Regions from separate parts of the Micromonospora sp. WMMD714 genome, predicted to be linked through region 2. Evidence: riboswitches for the same ligand, from Rfam matches in the RefSeq annotation. Region 2 holds a riboswitch; the other holds the start of a gene.

Region 1 (15,773 bases), 1.7 Mb from region 2:
GTCACCGCCTTCCGCCGGATCCGCGACCCCCCTGAGCTGCTCTATATTCCCCACCATGTGCGCACACGTGATGCTCGCGGAGGACGATCCGCGGCAGGCCGAGGCGCTGCGCCGCTATCTCGTGGCGGCGGGTCACCGGGCGACGATCGTGGCCGACGGCGAGACGGCGCTGCGGCAGGCCCGGGAGCAGCCGTTCGACCTCCTCCTGCTCGACGTGATGCTGCCGAAGCTCGACGGCATGCAGGTCTGCCGGATGATCCGCCAGGAGTCGGACGTGCCGGTGCTGATGTTGACCGCCCGGTCGGCCGAGGACGACCTGCTGCGCGGGCTGGACCTGGGCGCCGACGACTACATGACCAAGCCGTACAGCCCGCGCGAGTTGGTGGCCCGGGTGCGGACGCTGCTGCGCCGGGTGCGGACCGTGCCGCAGGAGTCACCGGTACACCGGCTCGGCCAGCTCACCGTCGACGAGCCGCGCCGCCTGGTCACCGCGGGCGGCGTCCCGGTGGAGTGCACGACCGGCGAGTTCGCCATCCTCGCCGCGATGATCCGTCAGCCCGGCCGGGTGTTCAGCCGCGGTCAGCTCCTCGAACACACCCGGGGCATCGACCGGGAGTCGACCGGGCGCACCATCGACGTGCACGTGATGAACCTGCGCCGCAAGATCGAGGCGAACGCCCGCCGGCCGCAGCAGTTGCTGACCGTCTACGGGGTCGGCTACAAGCTGGTCGCCGGGGCGCCGTGAGACGGCAACGGGTTCCCCTGCACCGCAGCCTGGTGGTGCGGCTGCTGGCCACCTCGCTGCTGGTGGCGGTCTGCGCGATCCTGGCGACGACCTGGCTGGCCGTGCAGTCCACCACCCGGGCGATCCAGCAGGAGCAGGGCCGCTCGCTCGCCGACGACAAGAGCATCTACGACACGCTGCTGGACCACGCGGCGACGCACCGGGACTGGACCGGGGTCGACGCGGTGCTCGCCGAGCGGGCCGACCGGCTCGAACGGCGGATCACCCTGATGACCCCGGACCGGCAGGTGATCGCCGACTCCGCCCCGGACGGCCCGTCGTTGCAGACCGCCCGGCCGTCGGCGACCGTCGACCCGTTGCAGGTCGACCTGGGCCTGACCGGTGGCACCGAGCGGGTCGATCCGCGCGCGGTCGGGCCGTACCGGCTGACCAAGCGGGAGAGCAACAACACCCGGGAGCTGGCCGAGCGGCAGCTCGGCTGCGTACGGGCCGAGTCCAGGGCGGACGCGCGGGTGGTGGTGGATCCCGCCGGCCGGGCCTCGGTGCGGATGAGCGACCCGAAGGACCGGGGCATCGTCGGATTCTGCCTGCCCGACGAGCTGACCCGCCCGCTGCCGAGCGAGGCCGCCGGGATCGCCCAGCTGGAGACCCTGACCAAGAACTGCCTCCGGGAGCTGGGGGAACCGACCCGGGTCGAGATCCGCGCCGACCGGACCGCGGCACCCAGCCGGGACGCCCGCTTCGACCAGCAGGTCGCCGGCTGCCTGGAGAAGGCCCGGACGACCCAGCTCCGGGCGTACGTGGCACCCCCGGCGTTGCTGTTCGTCACCGACGGGACGCAGGGCGGCGAGGAGCCGGTGTTCAACCTGTCCCGGGCGAACGTGGTCCGGATCGCCCAGGTGACCGGGGCGGTGCTGGTGGCCACCGTGCTGATCACCGTGCTGGTCGGCCGGCGGCTGGTCCGCCCGCTGCGGGCGTTGACCGACGCCACCCGGCAGCCGATGGACGAACCGGCCCGGGTGCCGGTGACCACCCGCGACGAGATCGGCCTGCTGGCCACCGCGCTCAACGACCTCGCGGCCCGGCGGGAGCAGACCGAGGCGCTACGCCGCAGCATGGTCAGCGACGTGGCGCACGAGCTGCGGACGCCGCTGACCAACATGCGGAGCTGGCTGGAGGCCGCCCAGGACGGTCTCGCGCAGCTCGACACGCAGCTGCTCACCCTGCTGCTCGACGAGGCGTTGCTGCTGCAGCACATCATCGACGACCTGCGGGACCTGGCCGCGGCCGACGCCGGTGACCTGCGGATCCACCGTGAACCGTACTTCGTGGCCGATCTGTTGGAGCAGGTCGTCGAGGCGCACCGGGGGGCCGCCGAGGCCGCCGGGGTGCGGCTGGGCACCTCGGTGGGCACCGATCTGGAGATGTCGGTCGACGGCGCCCGGCTGCGCCAGATCGTCGGCAACATCGTCGCCAACGCGGTCCGGCACACCCCGGCGGGCGGCTCGGTCGTCGTGCGCCTGGAGGTACGCGACGACCAGCTCACCATCGCCGTGTCCGACACCGGCACCGGCATCGCCCCCGCCGACCAGGCCAGGATTTTCGACCGGTTCTGGCGGGCCGACGACTCCCGGACCCGCAGCACCGGCGGCAGCGGGCTCGGCCTGTCGATCGCCCGCAAGCTCGCCGAGGCGCACGGCGGCACCATCGGCGTCGAGAGCGTTCCCGGCCAGGGCAGCACCTTCACCGTCCGGCTGCCGGTCGTCGTCCCGGCCCGGAGCTGAGCTCCGCCACCCTGCGTCCCACCCGGCGGCGGCCGTCTCCGACTTTTTCACATTGCAGTTGCACTGCGAACCGCGTACCTTCTTTGCAATGCAGTCGTATTGCAAAGAAGAGGCGCAGGTGTCGGTGCTCCCCCTGTCCGAGGCCCATGCCGGCCTGGTCCCGCTGGTCGGCGGCAAGGCGGCCGGTCTCGGCGAGCTGATCCGCGCCGGTGAGCGGGTGCCGGACGGATTCTGCGTGACCACCGAGGCGTACCGGGCCGGGGTGGTGCCGCAGGACGAGGTCCGGGCGGCGTACGCGCGGCTGGGCGGCGGCCCGGTGGCGGTGCGGTCGAGCGCGACCGACGAGGACCTGCCGGACGCCAGCTTCGCGGGTCAGCACGACACCGTGCTGGACGTCGAGGGCGAGGCCGACCTGGTGGCGGCGATCGACACCTGCTGGAAGTCGCTGCACGGCGACCGGGCGGTGGCCTACCGGGAGGCCCACGGGACCGACCCCGCCGACGCGCGGATGGCGGTGGTGGTGCAACGGATGGTCACCCCGGTGCGGGCGGGCGTGCTCTACACGGCGAACCCGGTCACCGGCAATCGCACCGAGATGCTCGTGGACGTCGGGACGGGCCTGGGCACCCGGGTGGTCGACGGCCACACGGACGCCAACCACCTCGTGCTGACCGGTGCCGACCACCCGGAGGACGGTCCGGCCGGAGCAGCCGGTGCGCGGCGGGGAGCGGCACCCGGCCCCGGTTGGCACGACGACCTGTGGACCGCCGGCCGGCGGATCCAGGCGCACTTCGGCGTGCCGCAGGACGTCGAGTGGGCGATCGACCACGACGGGACGCTGTGGCTGCTCCAGTCGCGACCGGTCACGACGCTCTTCCCGCTGCCGCCGCAGACCGACGACCTGCGGGTGTACGTCGAGTTCGGCAACGTGCAGGGGATGCTGCGACCGGTCACCCCGATGGGCATGTCCACGCTCAGCAGGATGATCGCCGCCATGGTCGCCTCGCTCGGGATGAGGGTGGAGATCGTGGACATCGGCGGGCGGCTCTACGGCGACCTGACCGACCTGGTCCGCCGGCCCGCCGCCCGTAAGCGGCTGGTCAGGCTGATGGCCGTCGACTTCGGGCCCCGCGCCCAGGCGGTGATGGAGCACGTCCTGCGGGATCCACGCTTCGCGCCGTCCGGCGACCGGTCCCGCCGCCCGGCGGACGCCTCGCTGGGCACGGCGCTGCGGGCACTGCGGGGCATCCTGCGGGCGCTGGCCCGCCCGGACGCGGCACGGGACCGGCTGCTCGCGGCCGTCGACCGGCTACGCGCGGAGTCGACGGCGCCGCCGCAGGCGCACACGGCCCACGAGCGGCTGCGGTTCGTCCGCGACCACGGCGAGGACACCGACGACGTCGCCGACGACGTCACCTGGCCGATCGTGGCCGGGATGCTCGCCTCGGCGCTGCCCGCCCAGCTGCTCAAGGGGGTCGCCACCGAGGCCGACGTCCACGCCGTGCTGCGCGGCGTCCCGCACAACGTGACCATCGAGATGGACCTCGCGCTCTGGGCGCTGGCCTCGGCCGCCCGGCCGCACCGCGACCTGCTCCTCGACACGCCACCGGCCGAGTTGGCAGCCCGGTACCTGCGGGGCGCGCTGCCCGAGATCGGCCTGGCCGCCTTCCTGTCCCGCTACGGCCACCGGGCCGCCGCCGAGGCCGACGTCGGGGTGCCGCGCTGGGCCGAGGACCCCACCCCGGTCTTCGCGGCGATCGCCAACTACCTGCGGCTCACCGACCCGGCACAGGCCCCCGACCGGCGCTTCGCCGAGGCCGCAGGGGCCGCCGAGGCCGCCCTCAACGAGCTGGCCGCGCGGGCGGTCCGGCAGCGCCCGGTCCGGGGCCGGATCGCGGTCTTCCTGCTGCGCCGGGCCCGGCGGCTGGCGGGGCTGCGGGAGTCCGGGAAGTTCGCCGGGCTGTACCGGCTCCAGGCCGTCCGCGAGCAGTTGCTGCTGATCGGGTCGACGCTGTTCCCGGTGGCGGACGACGTCATGTTCCTCACCCTCGACGAGGTCGAGACGGCCCTCGGCGGCACCGACCTGAGCGGGCTGGTCGCCCGACGCCGGGCGACGCACCGGCGCGAACTGCGCCGCCGGGTGGTGCCGGTGGCGATCCTCTCCGACGGGACCGACGTGGAGAGCACCCTGCCGGCCACCGACGACGGCGAGGGCCTGCTCCGGGGCGTCGGGGCGGCGACGGGTAAGGTGACCGGCCCGGCCCGGGTGGTCACCGACCCGGCCACCGCGTACCTCGAACCCGGGGAGATCCTCGTGACCGCCACCACCGACCCGGGCTGGACGCCGCTGTTCCTGACCGCCGCGGCGCTGGTCACCGAGACCGGCGCGGTCATGGCACACGGCCCCACGGTGGCACGCGAGTACGGGATTCCGGCCGTGATCAGCGTGCCGGGAGCCACCTCGCGGATCGTCACCGGCCAGGTGATCACTGTGGACGGTGCGGCCGGCACCGTGACGACGCGACGGTAGGACCCCGATGCCCAAGAGAGTCGACCCCCGTCAGCGGCGCACCCTGATCGCGGACGCGCTCATGCGGGTCGCCGCCGACCGGGGCCTGGAGGCGGTGAGCCTGCGGCACGTGGCCGCCGAGGCGGGGGTCTCCGCCGGCATGGTGCAGCACTACTTCACCACCAAGGACGAGATGATGGCGTTCGCCCTGTCCGTCGTCCGCGACCGGGGCCGGGGCCGGGTCGAGACGGCGGTCGCGGCGCTCGGCCCGGACCCGGCGCCCCGGCTGCTGCTGCGCACCCTGCTGGCGGCGTTGCTGCCGCTGGACGAGGCGGCCCGCGCGGACGGGCGGGTGGCGCTGGCGTTCCTCTCCTGGACCGCCCTGCACCCGGCGGCGGCCACCGGGCTGCGGCCGGACACCGTACAACTGGTGGACTTCATCGCCGGGCTGCTGCCACGTCCACCGGCGGCGGACGCCGCGGCGGGGCTACTGCCGGCGGACGCCGCGGCGGGGCTGCTGGCGCTGGTGGAGGGGCTGGGGATGTACCTGCTCGGCGGGCAGTACACCCCGGCGCAGGCGACGGCGGTCCTCGACCACCAGTTGGAGCTGCTCTTCGGCTGACCCCCGGCCGGCGCGGGCCGGGGGCGTCGCCGGTCGGTCCGGCCGTCAGGTCAGCAGCGCCGGCCGCAGCTCGCCGCCCACGTTGATCGTGCCGACGACCCGGTCGCCGGTGAGGTCGAAGACGTCGACCGACCGGTTGGTCCGCATCAGCTCCCGGACCGACGGGGGCAGCGGCGGCGGGTCCTTCATCGCCGCCCGGACGTCCCGGGTGGTGGAGATCAGGCGACCGACCAGTGAGGCTCCGTCGTGGTCCACCCGCACCCGGCCGTACTCCCAGCCGCAGGTGGTGAGGTCGAGCACCTCGAACAGGTGGGCGAGCAGCGGATCCGGGTCGGTGGCCCGGACCAGCTGCGCCGCCCGTGCGCCGATGACGGTGGCGGCGGCGGCGACGTGCACGTACGGGTGCAGGCCGCCCGGCAGCGCGAACAGCGGCCAGTGCAGCCGCCCGCCGACCTCCCGCCACAGTGGCCGGTAGTTGCGCCGGTCCACCGGGAACCGGTGACCGGTACGCCGGTACAGCTCCGCGGTCTGTGCCAGCAGGTCCGCGTGGGCCGCGGTGGCGAACTCACCGACGATCGTGGCCGCCACCACCAGGCCGTCGCCGTCGTCGAGCAGGCCGACGATCGCCGCCACCTGGTCGGCCGGTCGGACGGCCAGGTGGGTGCCGAACCGCTGCCGCACCTCGGCCGACAGCGCCGCCTGCCGGACCGGATCCTCCTGGACCTGCCGGTTCCCGCCGCCCAGTACCCGCCCGAGCCATCTCATCTCGCCTCGTCTCCGCCGCCGTCACCGACCGCAGCCATGCTAGTGCGCCCCGGTGTCAGGGGTAGCGGACGCCGGTCAACTCCTCGACCACCGTCCAGAGCCGACGGCCGACGGCGGGGTCGGCGGCCTCCCGGCTGCACCGGACCTCGGTGACCGGACCCCAGGTCTGGAAGAACCGGGCCGGGCCGAAGAACTGGCCACCCCGTACCGCCGGGTCGGTGGCGGCCCGCAGCTGGGGCAGCGCGCCCTGCTCGACGGGCTGGGTGGCCAGCAGGCTGAGCCGGGCCAGCACCCGGCCGCGCCGGCCCTGGTGGGACCAGGCCCGCGGGGTCAGGTTGGTGCGGGTGACGCCGGGGTGGGCCAGCACGCTGAGCACCGGCGACCCGGTGGCGCGCAGCCGGCGGTCCAGCTCGACCCCGAAGACGGTGGTGGCGAGCTTGGACCGGCCGTACGCGGTGGAGCCCGAGTAGCCGCGCTCGATCATCAGGTCGGTGAAGTCCAGGTGTGCCCTGCGGTGGACGATCGAGCTGAGGCTGACCACCCGGGCCGCCCGCGCCGCGGCCAGGTTGCCCAGCAGCAGGCCGGTCAGCGCGAAGTGGCCCAGCAGGTTGGTGGCGAGGTGCAGCTCGTGGCCGTCGGCACTGGTGCGGCGCGGGCCGAGCAGCACCGCGCCGGCGTTGTTCACCAGCAGGTCGATCCTCGGGTGGTCGGCGGCCAGGGCCGCCGCGAACGCCCGCACCGAGGCCAGTGAGGCGAGGTCCAACTCGCGTACCTCGACGTCACCGCCGATCTGCTGGGCGGCCCGCCGGCCGGCAGCGGTGTCACGGACGGCGAGCACCACCCGTGCGCCCCGACGGGCCAGCGCGGTGGCGGTGACCAGGCCGAGGCCGGAGTTCGCGCCGGTCACGACGGCGGTGCGGCCGTGCTGGTCGGGGATGTGGTCGGCGGTCCAGGTCATCTGCTGCTCCCTGACGGTCGGCTGGGGTCACCGACGCTACGGCCGGGCCGGGCGGGACCGGTCGTACCCGGTTGCCTAGGTCCCGCAGACCTACCCGCGCCGGTCCGGGCCGCGTCACACTGGCGACATGACCCATCCGTACGCCCGCGAGCTCGGTGACTTCCTGCGCGCCCGGCGCGGCCGGCTGCACCCCCGCGACGTCGGCCTGGAGCCGGGCGGACGACGCCGGGTCACCGGGCTGCGCCGCGAGGAGCTGGCGCTGCTGGCCGGGTTGAGCACCGACTACTACCAGCGGATGGAGCAGGGCCGCGAGGTTCGCCCCTCCGACGACGTGCTGGACGCGCTCGCCGCCGCGCTCGGCCTCGACGCCGGGGAACGCCGACACCTGTTCACCCTGGCCCGGGCCGCCCGCCGGCCGGTGCCGGCCCGGGTGGACCACGGCCCGGAGCGGGTGCCGGAGAGCACCCGGCGGCTGCTGCGGGTGATGGACACCCCGGCGGTGGTGCTCGGCCGCCACCTGGACCTGCTCGCCTGGAACCCGTGGGCGGTGGCGCTGCTCGGCGACCCGGACGGCTACCCGCCGGACCGGCTCAACATGCTGCTGCTGATGTTCGACGAGGCGGCGACCCGGACCCGGCGGTGCGCGGCCTGGGAGCGGCAGGCGCTGGACTACATCGGCATGTTGCGGGCCGCGGTCGCCACCGACCCCACCCACCCCCGGGCCACCGCGATCGTCGGTGAGCTGAGCATCCGCAGCGCCGAGTTCCGCCGGCTGTGGTCCCGGCACGACGTCCGCGAGTCGGTCAGCGGCACCAAGACCTTCCAGGTCCCCGGGGTCGGCGACATCGTCCTGGACTGGGACACCTATCCGCTGCCCGGCAGCCCCGGCCCGGTCATGCTGGTCTTCACCGCCGAGCCCGGCAGCGCCGACGCGGACGCGCTGCGGTTGCTGGCTTCACTGCGGGCCACCGCGCGGTCGGGTGAGAGTTATCCGACACGCCCCCGCGACATCTAGTGTTGCCTCTCCCCCATCTACGCCATATATGGTGTGCCACGCAGCTGGTTCGGCCGGGCCCGGTGGTCCGGTCGAGGCAACAGGGAACCCGGTGGAAATCCGGGACTGCCCCGCAGCGGTGAGTGGGAACGACCGCCGTCATCGAGCACTGGACCGCGAGGTCTGGGAAGCGACGGCCAGTAGGCGACCGGTGGACCCCGGTCCGGCCCGCGAGTCCGAAGACCTGCCAGCGCGCCGTGCGCTGCCGCGCGCGGCGGCCTGAGGTCGCGCGGGACGACCGACGCCAGGTTCCGGGTCGGCCGTCGCGCCGCGCCCGTTGGCGTTCTCCCGCGTCCGATGGTCATCGGTGACGGCGAGGAGAGGTCATGACGGTCGTACAGGAGAGTCCCCCGCCCGGTGCCGGCGAGGTGGAGCCGCGCCGGCCGGTGATGCGGGTACGCCGGCCCGACGGCGGCACCGAGCCGGTGGACGTCGACCGGATCGTCACGGCCGTCGCCCGGTGGGCCGCCGACCTGGACGAGGTGGATCCGCTGCGGGTGGCCACCGCGACGGTCAACGGTCTCTACGACGGGGCGACCACGGCCGAGGTGGACAGGCTGTCGATCCAGACGGCGGCGGAGCTGATCGGCACGGAGCCGCAGTACTCCCGGCTCGCGGCGCGGCTGCTGGCCGGGTTCGTGGAGAAGGAGGTGCGCGGGCAGTCGGTGACGAGTTTCAGCGAGTCCGTCCGGTACGCCCACGGCCTCGGCCTGATCGCCGACGACACGGCCGCGTTCGTGGCCCGGCACGCACGACAACTCGACGACGCCGTCGACCCGGCCGGTGACCTGCGGTTCGAGTACTTCGGGCTGCGCACGGTGGCCGACCGGTACCTGCTGCGGCACCCCGAGTCGCGGCTGGTGGTGGAGACGCCGCAGTACTGGCTGCTGCGGGTGGCCTGCGGGCTGTCCGGGACGCCGGACGAGGCGGTCGGGTTCTACCGGCTGATGTCGTCGCTGGCCTACCTGCCGAGTTCCCCGACGTTGTTCAACTCGGGCACCCGGCACACCCAGATGTCGTCGTGTTTCCTGGTCGACTCGCCCCGCGACGAGCTGGACTCGATCTACGAGCGGTACCACCAGGTGGCGAAGCTGTCGAAGTTCTCCGGCGGCATCGGCATCTCCTGGTCGCGGGTGCGCGGCCGGGGCGCGTTGATCCGGGGTACCAACGGCCGGTCGAACGGGATCGTGCCGTTCCTGAAGACCCTCGACGCCGGGGTGGCGGCGGTCAACCAGGGCGGCCGGCGCAAGGGCGCCGCCTGCGTCTACCTGGAACCCTGGCACCCGGACGTCGAGGAGTTCCTGGAGCTGCGGGACAACACCGGCGAGGAGGCCCGGCGCACCCACAACCTCAACCTGGCCAACTGGATCCCCGACGAGTTCATGCGCCGGGTCGAGGCCGACGCCGAGTGGTCGCTGATCGACCCGTCGGACGCCCCGGAGCTGCCCGACCTGTACGGCGAGGCGTTCGACGCGGCGTACCGGGTGGCGGAGAAGAAGGCGGTCCGCACGGTGAAGGCCCGGGACCTGTACGGGCGGATGATGCGGACCCTGGCGCAGACCGGCAACGGGTGGATGACGTTCAAGGACCCGGCGAACCGGCTGTCCAACCAGACCGGCGTGCCGGGCAACACGATCCACCTGTCCAACCTGTGCACCGAGATCCTGGAGGTCAACAGCGACACCGAGACGGCGGTCTGCAACCTGGGCTCGGTCAACCTCGGCGCGCACCTGACCGGCGACGGCGTCGACTGGGAGAAGCTGCGCGCCACGGTGCGGACGGCGGTGGTGTTCCTGGACCGGGTGATCGACGTCAACTACTACCCGGCCGAGCAGGCGGCGGCGTCGAATCCGCGCTGGCGGCCGGTCGGGCTGGGGTTGATGGGCCTGCAGGACGCGTTCTTCGCGTTGCGCCTGCCGTTCGACTCGGTGGCCGCCCGGGAGCTGTCCACCCGGGTACAGGAGGAGATCTTCCTGACCGCGCTGGAGACGTCGGCCGACCTCGCCGAACGCCTCGGCGCGCACCCGGCGTACCCGCAGACCCGGGCGGCCCGGGGTGACCTGCACCCGGACCTGTGGGGTGTGGAGCCCACCCAGGCCGGGCGGTGGGCCGCGCTGCGCACCCGGATCGCGGCGCACGGCCTGCGCAACTCGCTGCTGGTCGCGATCGCCCCGACCGCCACCATCGCGTCGATCGCCGGCTGCTACGAGTGCATCGAGCCGCAGGTGTCCAACCTGTTCAAGCGCGAGACGATGTCCGGGGAGTTCCTCCAGATCAACACCTACCTGGTACGCGAGCTGAAGGCCCGCGGCCTGTGGACGCCGGAGATCCGCGACCGGATCAAGCGGGCCGACGGGTCGGTGCAGGGCATCGTCGAGCTGCCCGCCGAGGTGCGGGAGCTGTTCCGCACCGCGTGGGAGCTGCCGCAGCGGGCGCTGATCGACCTGGCCGCCGCGCGGGCGCCGTACATCGACCAGTCGCAGTCGCTGAACCTGTTTCTCAGCGCGCCGACCATCGGCAAGCTGTCCTCGATGTACCTGCACGCCTGGAAGTCCGGGCTGAAGACCACCTACTACCTGCGGTCGCGTCCGGCGACCCGGATCCAGCAGGCCACCGTCACCGTCGCCCCGGCCGTGACGGCCGACGCCGAGGCGCTGGCCTGTTCCCTGGAGAACCCCGAGAGCTGCGAGGCGTGCCAGTGACCACCGTCGACGAACCCCGCACCGCCGGGCGGCAGCTGCTGCTCGACCCCGGCATGGACCTCACCCTGCGACCGATGCGCTACCCGCACTTCTTCGACCGGTTCAAGGACGCCATCCGCAACACCTGGACCGTCGAGGAGGTCGACCTGCACGCCGACCTCGCCGACCTGGAGCGGCTCTCGCCGGCCGAGCGGCACCTGGTGTCCCGGCTGGTGGCGTTCTTCGCCACCGGCGACACGATCGTCGCCAACAACCTGGTACTCAACCTCTACCAGCACGTCAACTCCCCGGAGGGCCGGCTGTACCTGTCCCGGCAGCTGTTCGAGGAGGCCGTGCACGTGCAGTTCTACCTGAACCTGCTCGACACCTACGTCCCCGACGAGCGGGAACGCTTCGCCGCGTTCGCGGCCATCGAGAACATCCCGTCGATCCGGCGCAAGGCCGAGTTCTGCTTCCGCTGGATCGACTCGGTCTTCGCGCTGCGGGAGCTGCGTACCCGGGCCGACCGGCGGGCGTTCCTGCTGAACCTGATCTGCTTCGCCGCCTGCATCGAGGGGCTGTTCTTCTACGGCGCCTTCGCCTACGTCTACTTCCTGCGGTCCCGGGGCCTGCTCAACGGGTTGGCGTCGGGCACCAACTGGGTGTTCCGCGACGAGTCGATGCACATGGCGTTCGCGTTCGACGTGGTGGAGACCGTCCGGCGGGAGGAGCCGGAGCTGTTCGACGCCGAGCTGGAGCGGCAGGTGACCGAGATGCTCGCCGAGGCGGTCGAGTGCGAGGCGCAGTTCGCCGAGGACCTGCTCGACCAGGGCGTCTCCGGGCTGCCGCTGACCGACATGCGGGCGTACCTGGAGCACGTGGCGGACCGTCGGCTCGTCCAGCTCGGCATCGCGCCGCGCTACGGCGCGCAGAACCCGTTCGCCTTCATGGACCTGCAGGACGTGCAGGAGCTGTCGAACTTCTTCGAGCGGCGGGTGTCGGCGTACCAGGTCGGGGTCAGCGGCACGGTCACCTTCGACGACGACTTCTGACCCGGTGGGGCGGCGGCCCGGCCCGGTGGCGTACCCACCGGGCCGGGCCGCCGCGCGGTTCCGCGGTCGTGGGGCGCCCGTCGCCCGGGACCACGCCCGTGCGTCATTCGACCGACATCGGCAGACCGGGGCCGAATTGTCCACGAAAAAGCTCCACAAAAGTTACGCGCCCATAAAAATGACTTAAACGCATTAGACGTCGATCGATGTTGATGAAGCCTGGGCGCGGTGCTAGCATCTTGACTCAGATCTTGAAAGATCGTCGACGTATCCATCATCCGACACTCACACCGTCATCGCCCATTATTCCGAGGCAGAGGCTTCTTGTGCGTACGATGCTGCTATTCGACGGTCTCGGCGGAGCGAACGACGGGCTGTTACCGGCGCTACGCGCGCTCTATACAATTCCAGCGAACGCCACCTACTTCCACGCGACATTCCGCGTGCTCGACGAGGTGGCCGCCCATCTCGCACCGGCCGACCGGGTCCGATTATGCCCGGACGGCACGACGTTACGGCAGTGGCTGACGTCGACCACCGCACCGCCGGGCGGAATACCCCGGGACTCGGTCACCGCCGGCCTGTGCATCCACGTCCACCAGGCCTGCCAGCTCCAGCCGGTCCGGCGCCACCCGGACGACGCCGTCGCGGCGCTCGGCCACAGCATCGGCCTGCTGGCCGCCGTCCTGGCCGGCCTCGGCGTCCGCCGGACGGACGAGTACCTCGAGGTGGCGGCCGTCTGCCTGCGGTTGGCGGCGATCACCCTGGTGCGCGGCCAGCAGTACGCCGGGGGGCCGACGCCCGACCCCGGGGCGGTCGACCAATACCGGACCCGGGTCCGCCGCAGCGCCCCACCGGGGCCGATGGCCGCCCTGACCGGCCTGCGCCGCGAGGAGCTCGACGAACTGCTGACGGGGGCGGACGGCACGATCACGGTGAGCCTGGCGAACGCGGCGCGGGCACACGTACTCAGCGGCCCGACCGTCGAACTCCTCGACTTCTACCTCCGCCACGAGGCGACATTCGCGCGGACCGGCGCGACCTGGGCGTTCCTGAACAACACCATCCCGTTCCACAGCCCGCTGCTGCTGCCGGCGGTGCGCCGGATCGCCGGCGACCGCGACTTCGTCGGTCAGCTGCCGGGCGGCGACCGGCTGCGCCTGCCGGTGTACGCCACCGACGCCCCCCGCGATCTGCGCGACGCACCGGACCTGGTGGACGAGTTCTGCCAGCAGGTGCTGTCGCGCCCGGTCGAATGGGAACAGGTGACCCGGCACGCCGTCACCGACTCCGCCATCGACCGAATAGTCGACCACGGCCCCGGAGCAGGCGCGCGACGTTTCACGAAGGAATGTCTTCGCGACCACCCGCGCCGGGTCGCATTCGAGTCGGCACAACAATTCTCCACACCACCGGTCTCAGGAGGCCAGCGTGCGATGTCTGCTCTTTCCGGGCCAGGGCGTACAACGCCGGGGAATGGGATCGGGGCTGTTCGCCCAGTTCCCGGAGACCACCGCGCTGGCGGATGAGATCCTCGGCTACTCGATCGAGGAACTGTGCACCCGAGATCCGGACCGCAGACTCCGGGACACCCGCTACGCCCAGCCCGCCGTATTCGTGGCCAATGCCCTGCTGGGCCGGCAACGGATCGCCGAGCAACCTGACGGCTACCGGTTCTACGCCGGGCACAGCCTCGGCGAGTACAACGCGCTCTGCGCCGCCGGCATACTCGACTTCGAGACGGCGCTGCGCCTGGTGCGACGGCGCGGTGAGCTGATGGCCGACATCACCGGCGGCGGCATGTCCGCCGTCCAGGGGGTACCGGCGGCCTTCGTCCAGCGGGCGCTGCGCGAGACCGGACTGTCCGGGGTGCACATCGCGAACTTCAACGCCGACACCCAGACGACGATCGCCGGGGACCGGGTGGAGGTGGCCGTCGCCGCCAAGGCCATCGGCGCGCTGCCCGGTGCGCGGGTCGTCCCGATCAACGTGAGCGGCCCGTTCCACACGCCGCTGATGGCGTCGGTCGAGCCGGAGCTGCGGGCGGCGTTGGAGAGCTGCGTGTTCAGCGCCGGCACCGGCACCGTCGTGTCCAGCGTGACCGGTGCGGTCTTCCCCACCGACCGGGGCGCCGAGCTGCTCACCCGCCAGGTGTCCACCCCGGTGGACTGGGTGCGTGCCGTCGCCACGCTGCGCGCCCTGGGCGTCACCCAGTTCGACGAGGTCAACGGAAGCACGCTCGGCGCGCTCGTGAACAGGATTCGGTGAAGGGATGGACGCACGATGAGCATCGCGATCGTTGGCACCTCGGTGGAGCTGCCGGGGGTGGACGGCCTGGACGGGTTCTGGCGCGTCATCAGCACCGGCACCAGCCTCACCAGGCCGTTCCCCCAGCACCGCCGGGAGACCCTCAGCGAGTACATCCACTACGTGCGGGCCACCACCGTCGAGCCGGTGGACGACACCAGCCTGGACTTCCACCACGGCTGCTACCTCGACGCCGTGGACACCTTCGACTACGCCGTCTTCGGGATGACGCCCCGGCAGGCCATGCTGACCGACCCGCACCACCGGATGGCGCTGCGCGCGATGTACCTCGCGTTCGAGGACGCCGGCTACTCCGCGGACCGGCTCCGCGGCAGCCGGACCGGGGTCTTCGTCGGCTTCGCCACCAACCCCGGGTCGACCTACATGGACTACCTCGCCCGGATCGAACCGTCGTCCGGCCAGCAGGCGATCACCGGCAACATCCCGGCCATGCTGGCCAACCGGCTGTCCCACCTGCTCGACCTGCGCGGCCCGAGCCTGGTGGTGGACACCGCCTGCTCGGCCACCCTGGTCGCCCTGCACCAGGCGAAGAACGCCCTGCTGGCGGGGGACTGCGACATGGCGGTGGTCGGCGGCGCGCGGATCGTCTTCGCCCCGGTCAAGCACCCGCACACCAACATCGGCATCGAGTCGTCCGACGGGGTCACCCGCACCTTCGACGAGGCCGCCGACGGCACCGGTTTCGGCGAAGGCGCCGGCGCGGTGGTCCTCAAGCGGACCGAAGAGGCAATCGCCGACGGCGACCAGATCTACGCCGTCATCCGGGGCAGCGCAATCAACCACGACGGCCACACCGACGGCATCACCAGCCCGAGCTCCGAGGCGCAGGCCGAGCTGCTGCTCACCGCCTGGCGCAACGCCGGGATCGACCCGCGGACGCTCGGCTACTTCGAGGCGCACGGCACGGCCACCAGGGTCGGTGACCCGATCGAGCACGAGGGCATCAAGCAGGCCTTCGCCCGGCACACCTCGGACCGGAGCTTCTGCGCCGTGGGGACGGTCAAGGCGAACGTCGGTCACCTCTTCGAGGGCTCCGGCGTGATCGGCCTGTTGAAGGCGGTGGCCGTACTGCGCCACCGGATGCTGCCGCCGCAGGCCAACTTCGTGAACCCCAATCCCAAGCTCGACTTCACCTCCGGCCCGTTGTTCGTGCCGACCGCGCTGCAACCGTGGGAGTCCCCGGACGGGCCGCGCCGCTGCGGGGTGAGCGCTTTCGGCCTCGGCGGCACCAACGCCCACGTGGTGGTGGAGGAGTACGTCGCGCCGCCGGTCGAG
Region 2 (7,812 bases):
CCGACGCGGCGGTGTTTCCTACTGCAACGTTGCGTACCGCGGGCGACGGTGAGTCGATGTGCCGTTGCTGACCGCGTTCGTGTCGGGTGGCGAGGGTACGGCCGGCTTCGTCCGGAGAGGACGGCGATCATGCCGGTTCTCACCAACCGTGTTCGCACGATGGCGCATTGACATCCTCTGTCGCGGAGATCAGACTGTCGCGACAACTTCATCAACGCGTGCGCGGGGGAAGTCCGGTCGAAGTCCGGCGCTGGCCCGCAACGGTAGGTCGTCGAGGTGGCAGACACCCCTGACGGCAAGTCCGAATACCCGCCGCACGCGTGATGTCCGTTCCCCACCCGTCGTGGCCCACGGGTCGGAGGCCGGTCGATCCTGCCTGCCGGTGGTGATCGTCCGGGTTCTGACGACCGCCGGGCCGGAAAGGCGCTTCCGATGGTCGTCCGCCTGAGCCGGCACCGCCTGCTCGCCCTGTTCTGCGGCGCACTCGCCGCTCTCACCCTTGCCACGCCCGCGGCCGCTGCGCCCGCACACCCCGGCGCCGACCGGGCCGGCGCCGCCGCCGGCTGGCTCGCGCGGCAGCTCGTCGACGGCGAACGATTCGAGGTGGTCTTCGACGGCGTCGCCTACCCCGACCAGGGATTGACCCTCGACGCGGTGTTCGCCTTCGCCGCCGCCGGTGTCGCCGACGACTTCGGGACGCGGGCACTGGACTGGGTCACCCGGCCGGACGTCCGCGACGGTTACGTCGGTGACGGCGGCGCCGAGGCGTACGCAGGCGCGACCGCGAAACTCGCCCTCGCCGTGCAGGTACGCGGGGGCGACCCGACCGACGTCGGCGGGGTCGACCTGATCGCCCGGCTGCGGGGGCTGGAATCGTCCAACGGCCGGTTCACCGACCGGTCGGCGTACGGGAACTACAGCAACGCGTTCAGCCAGTCCTTCGCGATCCTCGCCCTGGACCGCACAGCGCAGGGTGCGCCCGCGACCGCCACCACCTGGCTGGCCGGCACCCGCTGCCCGGACGGCGGATACCCGCTGCTGCCCGCCCAGCCGGTGTGTACCTCCGATGTGGACGCCACCGCACTGGCGGTGCAGGCGCTCCAGGCGGCGGGCCGCCCGGCCGACGCTGCCGCCGGGCTGCGCTGGTTGGTGTCGGTGCAGGGCGCCAACGGTAGCTTCACCGACCCGACGGGCATCCCGAACGCCAACAGCACCGGGCTCGCCGCGCAGGCGCTGCGCACCGGCCACCGGCCGTTGGCCTGGGCGCGGGCACGGACGTTCCTGGTCGGCCTGCAGGTGGGTTGCGGCGCAGCCCCGGCCGACCGGGGCGCGGTCGACTTCGACGGCGGCACCTTCGACCCGGCCACCGCCACCCGCGCCACCGGCCAGGCAGTCCTGGGCCTGACCGGTGCCGGCTACGCCACGCTCTCCGCTGCGACCGCCGGTTCCGACGCACCGGTGCTCACCTGTCCCTGACCTGTCACGCCGACCTGAACCCGGGAGGACCTGTGTTCCGTCTCCGATCCATCGTCCGCGTACGACTCGCCGGCCTGGTGGCCGCCGCCATCGCCGCTGTCGCCCTGACCGCCGTGGAGCCCGTGCCGCAGGCGGCGCACGCCGCCGCCTGCACCGGCACCACCGGGGTCACCGTCGTGGTCGACTACGGCGCGCTCGGCGGGGGCGTGCAGGTCGCGTGCGCCCTAGGCGACCCGGCCACCGGGTTGGCCGCCCTGCAGGGGGCCGGCTTCACGGTGACCGGCACCTCGCGCTGGGGTCTGGCGTTCGTCTGCAGGATCAACGGCAAGCCCACGGCCGCGACGGACCCGTGTGTCAACACACCGCCGGCCACCGCCTACTGGTCGTACTGGCATGCCCCCTCGGGCGGGTCGTGGTCCTACAGCTCCTCGGGCGCCAGCGGCTACAACCCGGCTCCGGGCAGTGTCGAGGGTTGGTCCTTCGGGGCGGGCGCACCGCCGAGCATCGCGGCACCCTGACCCTGCCGGCATCCCCGCGGGCTGACCGGTGGGCCGGCCGTCGGCCGCCGCCCTGGCGTCCTGTGACGCCAGGGCGGTACCGTGTCGACATCCGGTGCGCCGGGTACCCAACTGCATACGTCCCGTGTGGGGGAAAGCCGGTAGAAGCCGGCGCTGACCCGCAACCGTGAGCGAGGGGTCCTCTCGCGAGCCGGAATGCCCCGCCCGGGACGAGCGGCTTCCACTGTCGAGGTCTACAGGGTGAGGTCCGGGCTGCCGTCGACGGTCCGTTCACCCCGCTCACCGCAGTACGCGGAGCGGGGTGACGAGCCCGGGAGTGTGTTCCGGAGGTCTCACCGACCGCTCTGCGAAAGGCAATCCCATGCTTCTGTCCCGGCGTCTCGCCACCGGCCTCGGCGCGATCGTGGCGACGACCGTCGTCACGGCCGCGGTGCCCCTGGCCGGGGTGGCCGCACCCGCCCCGGCTGATGCCGCCGCCGCGCGTGACGCCACCTCGTGGCTGGCAGGTCAGTTCACCGACGGCACACTGCCCGGTCCATTCGGCGGTCCGGACTGGGGCCTGACCATCGACGGGATCATCGCAATGTCCGCCACCGGCGGGTCGGCGCCGACGCGACAGGCGGCGACCGGGCAGGTAGCGGCGCACGTCCGGTCCTACAACAGCTATGACGACTGGGGCATCGAGGGTTTCACCGACGGCGGTGCGACCGCGAAGCTGCTTTACGTCGCGTCCGCCGCCGGTGCCGACCCCACCGACTTCGGCGGGTACGACCTGCGGGCGGTGACGCTGTCCCTGCTGGCCGGGGCGGACGCCGGCCAGCAGAGGGGACGGATCACCAGTCGCACCACGGCCGACAGTGGACCGGACGCCAGTAACACCTTCGACCAGTCCTTTGCCGTGCTGGGGCTGGCCCGCAGCGGTGACCTGCCGCAGGACACGGTCGACTTCCTCGTCCGGCAGCAGTGCGCGGCCGGAGGCTTCCGGCTCTACCCGGACACCGCGGACGGTCCGTCGCCGTCCTGCGACGAGCAGCCGGGCGCGACCCTCGACGTCGATTCCACGGCGATGGCCGTGCAGGCGTTGCTGGCTGCTGCCGACTCCGGTGCCGCCGGCGCTTCCGACGCCGCCCGCCGGGGCGCGGACTGGTTGGTGGGTCAGCAGCATGCCGACGGTTCGTTCGGCGGTTCCGGCCCGACCACCGGCGCGAACTCCAACAGCACCGGGCTGGCCGGGCAGGCGCTCGCCGCTGCCGGCCGGGACAGCCAGGCTGCACGGGCCGCACAAGCCGTGACGCAGTTGCAGCTCACGGCGGCGAACGGTGGTGCTGCCGCCGGTGACGCGGGCGCGATCGCCTACAACGCCGAGTCGTTCACCGGCGCTGTCTCGACAGGGATCGCGGACACCGACCGGGACCAGTGGCGCAGGGCCACCGCGCAGGCCCTACTCGGACTCGCCCATGTGCCGCTGGGCCGCATCGGTCTCGACCTGCCGCCGACGTCGCCGACGCCCACGCCGACCGGCACCGCGACTCCCACACCGACCGTGTCCCCCACGCCGACGGTCGCGCCGACACCGACGGTGACCGGTACGGCCGGGCCGAGCCCGAGCGCCACCGGCAGCCCGGCGACGCCCTCCCCCACCGTGTCACCGACCGGCACGGCCGCGCCGAGCACCACCCCGGCGGCTCCGACGCTGCCCGGTCTCCCCACCACCGGGGCGGCGATCATCGGGTACGTGCTGGTCGCATTGTTGCTGATCGGCGGCGGTGTGGTGCTGCTGGTGCTCGGACGTCGACGGCGGGTGCAATGAGCCGCCGGGCCGCTCATGCCGCGACGGTCGTCGTGCTCACCGCGGTGGGCAGCGTCTCCTGGCCGGGCAGCGCGGCGGCGGCTGCCGGGTCGGCCGGCTACTGCCCGGATGCCTCCGGGGTCACCGTCGTGGTCGACTTCCACGAGTTGGGCGGGGGCACGGTGGTGCGCTGCGCCTCCGGCGCCCAGGCCACCGGTCTCGCGGCGCTCAAGAACGCCGGCTTCGAGATCGCCGGCACGCTGCGCTGGGGTGAGGGGTTCATCTGCCGGATCGAGGGCAAGCCGTCGGCGGCTTCGGAGAAGTGCGTGGACACCCCGCCGGCCAGCGCCTACTGGTCGTACTGGCATGCCGCGAACGGGGGTGGTTGGGCGTACAGCGACAAGGGTGTCCTCAACCGCAAGCCGCCGGCCGGCAGCTTCGAGGGCTGGTCCTTCTCGCTCAACCGCAACGCCAGCGACGCCCCCAGGCCGGGAGTCACACCGAAACGGCCGGCCCCCACACCTCCTCCACCACCTCCACCGCCGGCGGCGGCCGGTGGCGGACCGGCCGTGCCACCGCCGGCCGCAGGTGGCGGTCCGGTCGTGCCACCGGCCGGCGGGGCCGGTCGAACCACGATCCCCCCTGCTGCCGGCACCCCGGGCGCCACCCTGTCGGCCACGGCGTCAGCCAGCGTGGCGGCGACATCCCCGTCGGTGCCGACGACGACGCCCGGTGGCGTCACCGGGTCATCGGGCGGTACGGCAAGCGAGCCGGCGGTGACCGAGGTCGCCGCCTCCGGCAGCGGCGACGGCGGGCTGCCGCTGGGCACGATCGCCGGGGCGGTGCTGCTGGCCGCGCTCGCCGTCGGCGGCGTGGTCACCGCCCGGCGACGCCGTGCCGCCGATCCCGATGACTGACCGTCGGGACGGGGTTGGCGCGGCGGCGGCCGACCCGGGGCGCGAACCGCGCCGCTGGTCGGCTGCCCGGCTGCCGCGGGGGTTGCATCCGGGGGCATGGTGGTTGTGGGCACTCGGCCTGGCCACGGCAGCCAGCCACACCACCAATCCGTTGCTGTTGGCGCTGCTCGTCGCCGTCGCCGCGCTGACGGTCCTGCGGCGGCGCACCGATGCGCCGTGGGCGCTGGCGTTCCGGATGTACCTCGTCCTCGGTGCGGTGATCATCGCGATGCGGGTGGTGTTCCGGATCGTCTTCGGTGGCGGGCAGGGCGAGCACCTGCTGGTGTCGCTGCCGGAGATCCCGCTGCCCGAGTGGGCGGCGGGGATCCGGTTGTTCGGGCCGGTCGCCGTCGAACAGGTCCTCGGTGGCTTCTATGACGGGCTGCGGCTTGCCACGATGCTGGTCTGCCTCGGCGCCGCCAACGCGTTGGCCAATCCGAAACGGCTCCTCAAGGCCGTGCCCGGGGCGCTGTACGCGGTGGGCACGGCCGTGGTGGTGGCGCTGTCGGTCGCGCCGCAACTGGTGGAGAGCGTGCTGCGGGTGCGTCGGGCGCGTCGGCTGCGTGGCGCGACCGGCAGGGGCATGCGTGCGCTGCGGGGGATCGCCCTGCCGGTGCTGGCCGACGCCCTGGACCGGTCGTTGGCGCTGGCGGCGGCGATGGACTCGCGCGGCTACGGTCGCACCGCGGCGGTGCCGGCCGGTCAGCGCGCCGCGACGGGGGCACTGGTGCTCGGCGGACTGGTCGGTGTCTGCGCCGGCACGTACGGGCTGCTCGACTCCACCGGACCCGGTTACCTGGGCCTGCCGATGCTCCTCGCCGGCCTGGTCGTCGCCGTGACCGGGATGCTGCTGGCCGGCCGCCGGGTACGGCGTAGCCGCCACCGACCGGACCGGTGGCGCTCCGCCGAGCTTTTGGTGGCCGGGTGCGGCGTTGCCGCCGCAGCGCTGACGATGCAGGCCGGCTCGGTCGCCCCGGAGCTGCTCTATCCGCCGGTCAGTCCGCTGACCTGGCCCGAGGTGACGCCGCTGATGCTGCTCGCCGTCGCGGCGGCGGCGGGGCCGGCGTGGCTGGCGCCGCCACCACCCGGGTCGCCGTCGACCCGAGCACCGACGGTGGACACACCGGTCAGCACTGTCGCGGCACCCACCCGTACCGGCGACCCGGCCACGTCCGTACCCGGAGGTCACCCGTGATCACATTCGACCGGGTGACCGTCCGCTACAGCGACGACGGTCCACCGCCGCTGCGGGAGGTGAGCCTGCGGGTCGAGGAGGGCGAACTGTGCCTGGTCGCCGGTCGCACCGGGGCCGGCAAGTCGACGCTGCTGCGGGCGATCAACGGGCTGGTGCCGCACTTCACCGGCGGCACCCTGTACGGAAGCGTCACCGTCGACGGTCGGGACACCCGCCGGCATCCGCCCCGCGATCTCGCCGACGTCGTCGGTGTGGTCGGTCAGGACCCGCTGTCCGGGTTCGTCACCGACACCGTCGAAGAAGAGTTGGCGTACGGCATGGAGCAGTTGGCCCTGCCTGCGGCGGTGATGCGTAAGCGGGTGGAGGAGACCCTCGACCTGCTCGGCATCGCCGAGCTGCGGCACCGGCCGCTGCGGACGTTGTCCGGCGGGCAGCAGCAGCGGGTCGCCATCGGCGCGGTCCTCACCAGCCACCCCCGGGTGCTGGTGCTCGACGAACCCACCTCTGCCCTGGACCCCACCGCCGCCGAGGATGTCCTCGCCGCCGTCACCCGGCTGGTGCACGACCTGGGCGTGACCGTGGTGCTTGCCGAACACCGCCTGGAACGGGTCGTGCAGTATGCCGACCGGCTGCTCTACCTGCCCGGGGACGGCCGGGTGGTCGACGGGGCACCGGCGACGGTCCTGGCCGGTGTCGACCTCGCGCCGCCGCTGGTCGAGCTGGGCCGGCTGGCCGGGTGGACGCCGCTGCCCCTGTCGGTCCGCGACGCCCGCCGCCGGGCCGGCACCCTGCGTCAGCGGCTCGCCGACACGGCACCTCCCGACCCGCCGCCGGCCCCGGTCACGGCCCCGGTGCTGGCCGCCCGGAAGATCGTCGTGCGGTATCCGGGCACCGTGGCCGTGGCCGGCGTCGATCTCGACCTGCATCGTGGCAGGGTCGTCGCGTTGATGGGCCGTAACGGGTCCGGCAAGTCGAGCCTGCTCTGGGCGGTGCAGGGCAGCGGTCCCCGCCACCGGGGCACCGTCACCGTCGATGCCGGCGGCGGGCAGGATCCCGTCGACCCGAAGCAGCTGTCGGCCGGCCCGGCCCGCCGGCACGTCGGACTCGTCCCGCAGACCCCGGGAGACCTGCTCTATCTGGAGACGGTGGACGCCGAGTGCCACCAGGCCGACCAGGAGAGCGGCGCGGCGGCCGGCACCTGCCGCACCCTGCTCGACCTGCTCGCCCCCGGTCTGCCCGGCGACCGACACCCCCGTGACCTGTCCGAGGGGCAACGGTTGGCGCTCGTGCTCGCCGTACAGCTCACCGCCGCCCCACCGGTGGTCCTGCTGGACGAGCCGACCCGAGGGCTGGACTATCTCGCCAAGCGGCAGTTCGTCGCCCTGGTGCGAGGGCTGGCCGCCGCCGGCCGGGCGGTGGTGGTCGCGACGCACGACGTCGAGCTCGTCGCGCTCCTCGCCGACCGGGTGGTCGTGATGGCCGACGGGGACATCGTGGCCGACGGGACCACGGCCGAGGTCATGCTCGCCTCGCCGGCGTTCGCTCCGCAGGTGGCCAAGGTCCTCGCCCCGGCGCCGTGGCTGACGGTCGAGCAGGTCACCGCCGCGCTGGGGCCGACCCGGGAACCGGCATGAGTGTGCTGCGGGTCGCGCCGCGCACCGCCGTGGTGCTGGCCCTCGCCTCCGCCGCCGCGTTGGCCACCTTCACCTGGCCGTTCTTCATTCCCGCGCATCCCGAGAGCACCGCCCGCACCGGTGAGGCCCCGCTGGTCTTCCTCGTCATGCTGCCGGTGCTGGTGGCGCTCGTCCTGGCCGAACTCAGCTCCGGTGGCATCGACAGCAAGGCCCTGGCGATGCTCGGTGTACTCGCCGCCGTCAA

What was found. Region 2 has a riboswitch for cobalamin ahead of O7625_RS26160 (cell wall anchor protein). Riboswitches for the same ligand answer to the same signal wherever they lie in the genome.
Region 1: it holds a riboswitch for cobalamin, as region 2 does, so the genes downstream of both, O7625_RS19045 (ribonucleoside-diphosphate reductase subunit alpha) here and O7625_RS26160 (cell wall anchor protein) in region 2, are expected to answer to the same signal.

What each region holds. Positions count from the first base shown of each region.
Region 1 is NZ_CP120744.1:4,409,093-4,424,865, reverse strand. It holds gene O7625_RS19080 (response regulator transcription factor) at 56-745, shown strand; gene O7625_RS19075 (HAMP domain-containing sensor histidine kinase) at 742-2,529, shown strand; gene O7625_RS19070 (PEP/pyruvate-binding domain-containing protein) at 2,618-5,059, shown strand; gene O7625_RS19065 (TetR/AcrR family transcriptional regulator) at 5,067-5,660, shown strand; gene O7625_RS19060 (hypothetical protein) at 5,706-6,425, opposite strand; gene O7625_RS19055 (oxidoreductase) at 6,481-7,383, opposite strand; gene O7625_RS19050 (helix-turn-helix transcriptional regulator) at 7,511-8,398, shown strand; cobalamin riboswitch at 8,427-8,644, shown strand; gene O7625_RS19045 (ribonucleoside-diphosphate reductase subunit alpha) at 8,764-11,139, shown strand; gene O7625_RS19040 (ribonucleotide-diphosphate reductase subunit beta) at 11,193-12,170, shown strand; gene O7625_RS19035 (hypothetical protein) at 12,506-13,699, shown strand; gene O7625_RS19030 (acyltransferase domain-containing protein) at 13,647-14,438, shown strand; gene O7625_RS19025 (SDR family NAD(P)-dependent oxidoreductase) at 14,454-15,773, shown strand, end outside.
Region 2 is NZ_CP120744.1:6,155,471-6,163,282, forward strand. It holds cobalamin riboswitch at 181-332, shown strand; gene O7625_RS26150 (peptidase) at 433-1,476, shown strand; gene O7625_RS26155 (hypothetical protein) at 1,509-1,994, shown strand; cobalamin riboswitch at 2,079-2,217, shown strand; gene O7625_RS26160 (cell wall anchor protein) at 2,356-3,804, shown strand; gene O7625_RS26165 (hypothetical protein) at 3,801-4,700, shown strand; gene O7625_RS26170 (CbiQ family ECF transporter T component) at 4,693-5,934, shown strand; gene O7625_RS26175 (ABC transporter ATP-binding protein) at 5,931-7,568, shown strand; gene O7625_RS26180 (ECF transporter S component) at 7,565-7,812, shown strand, end outside.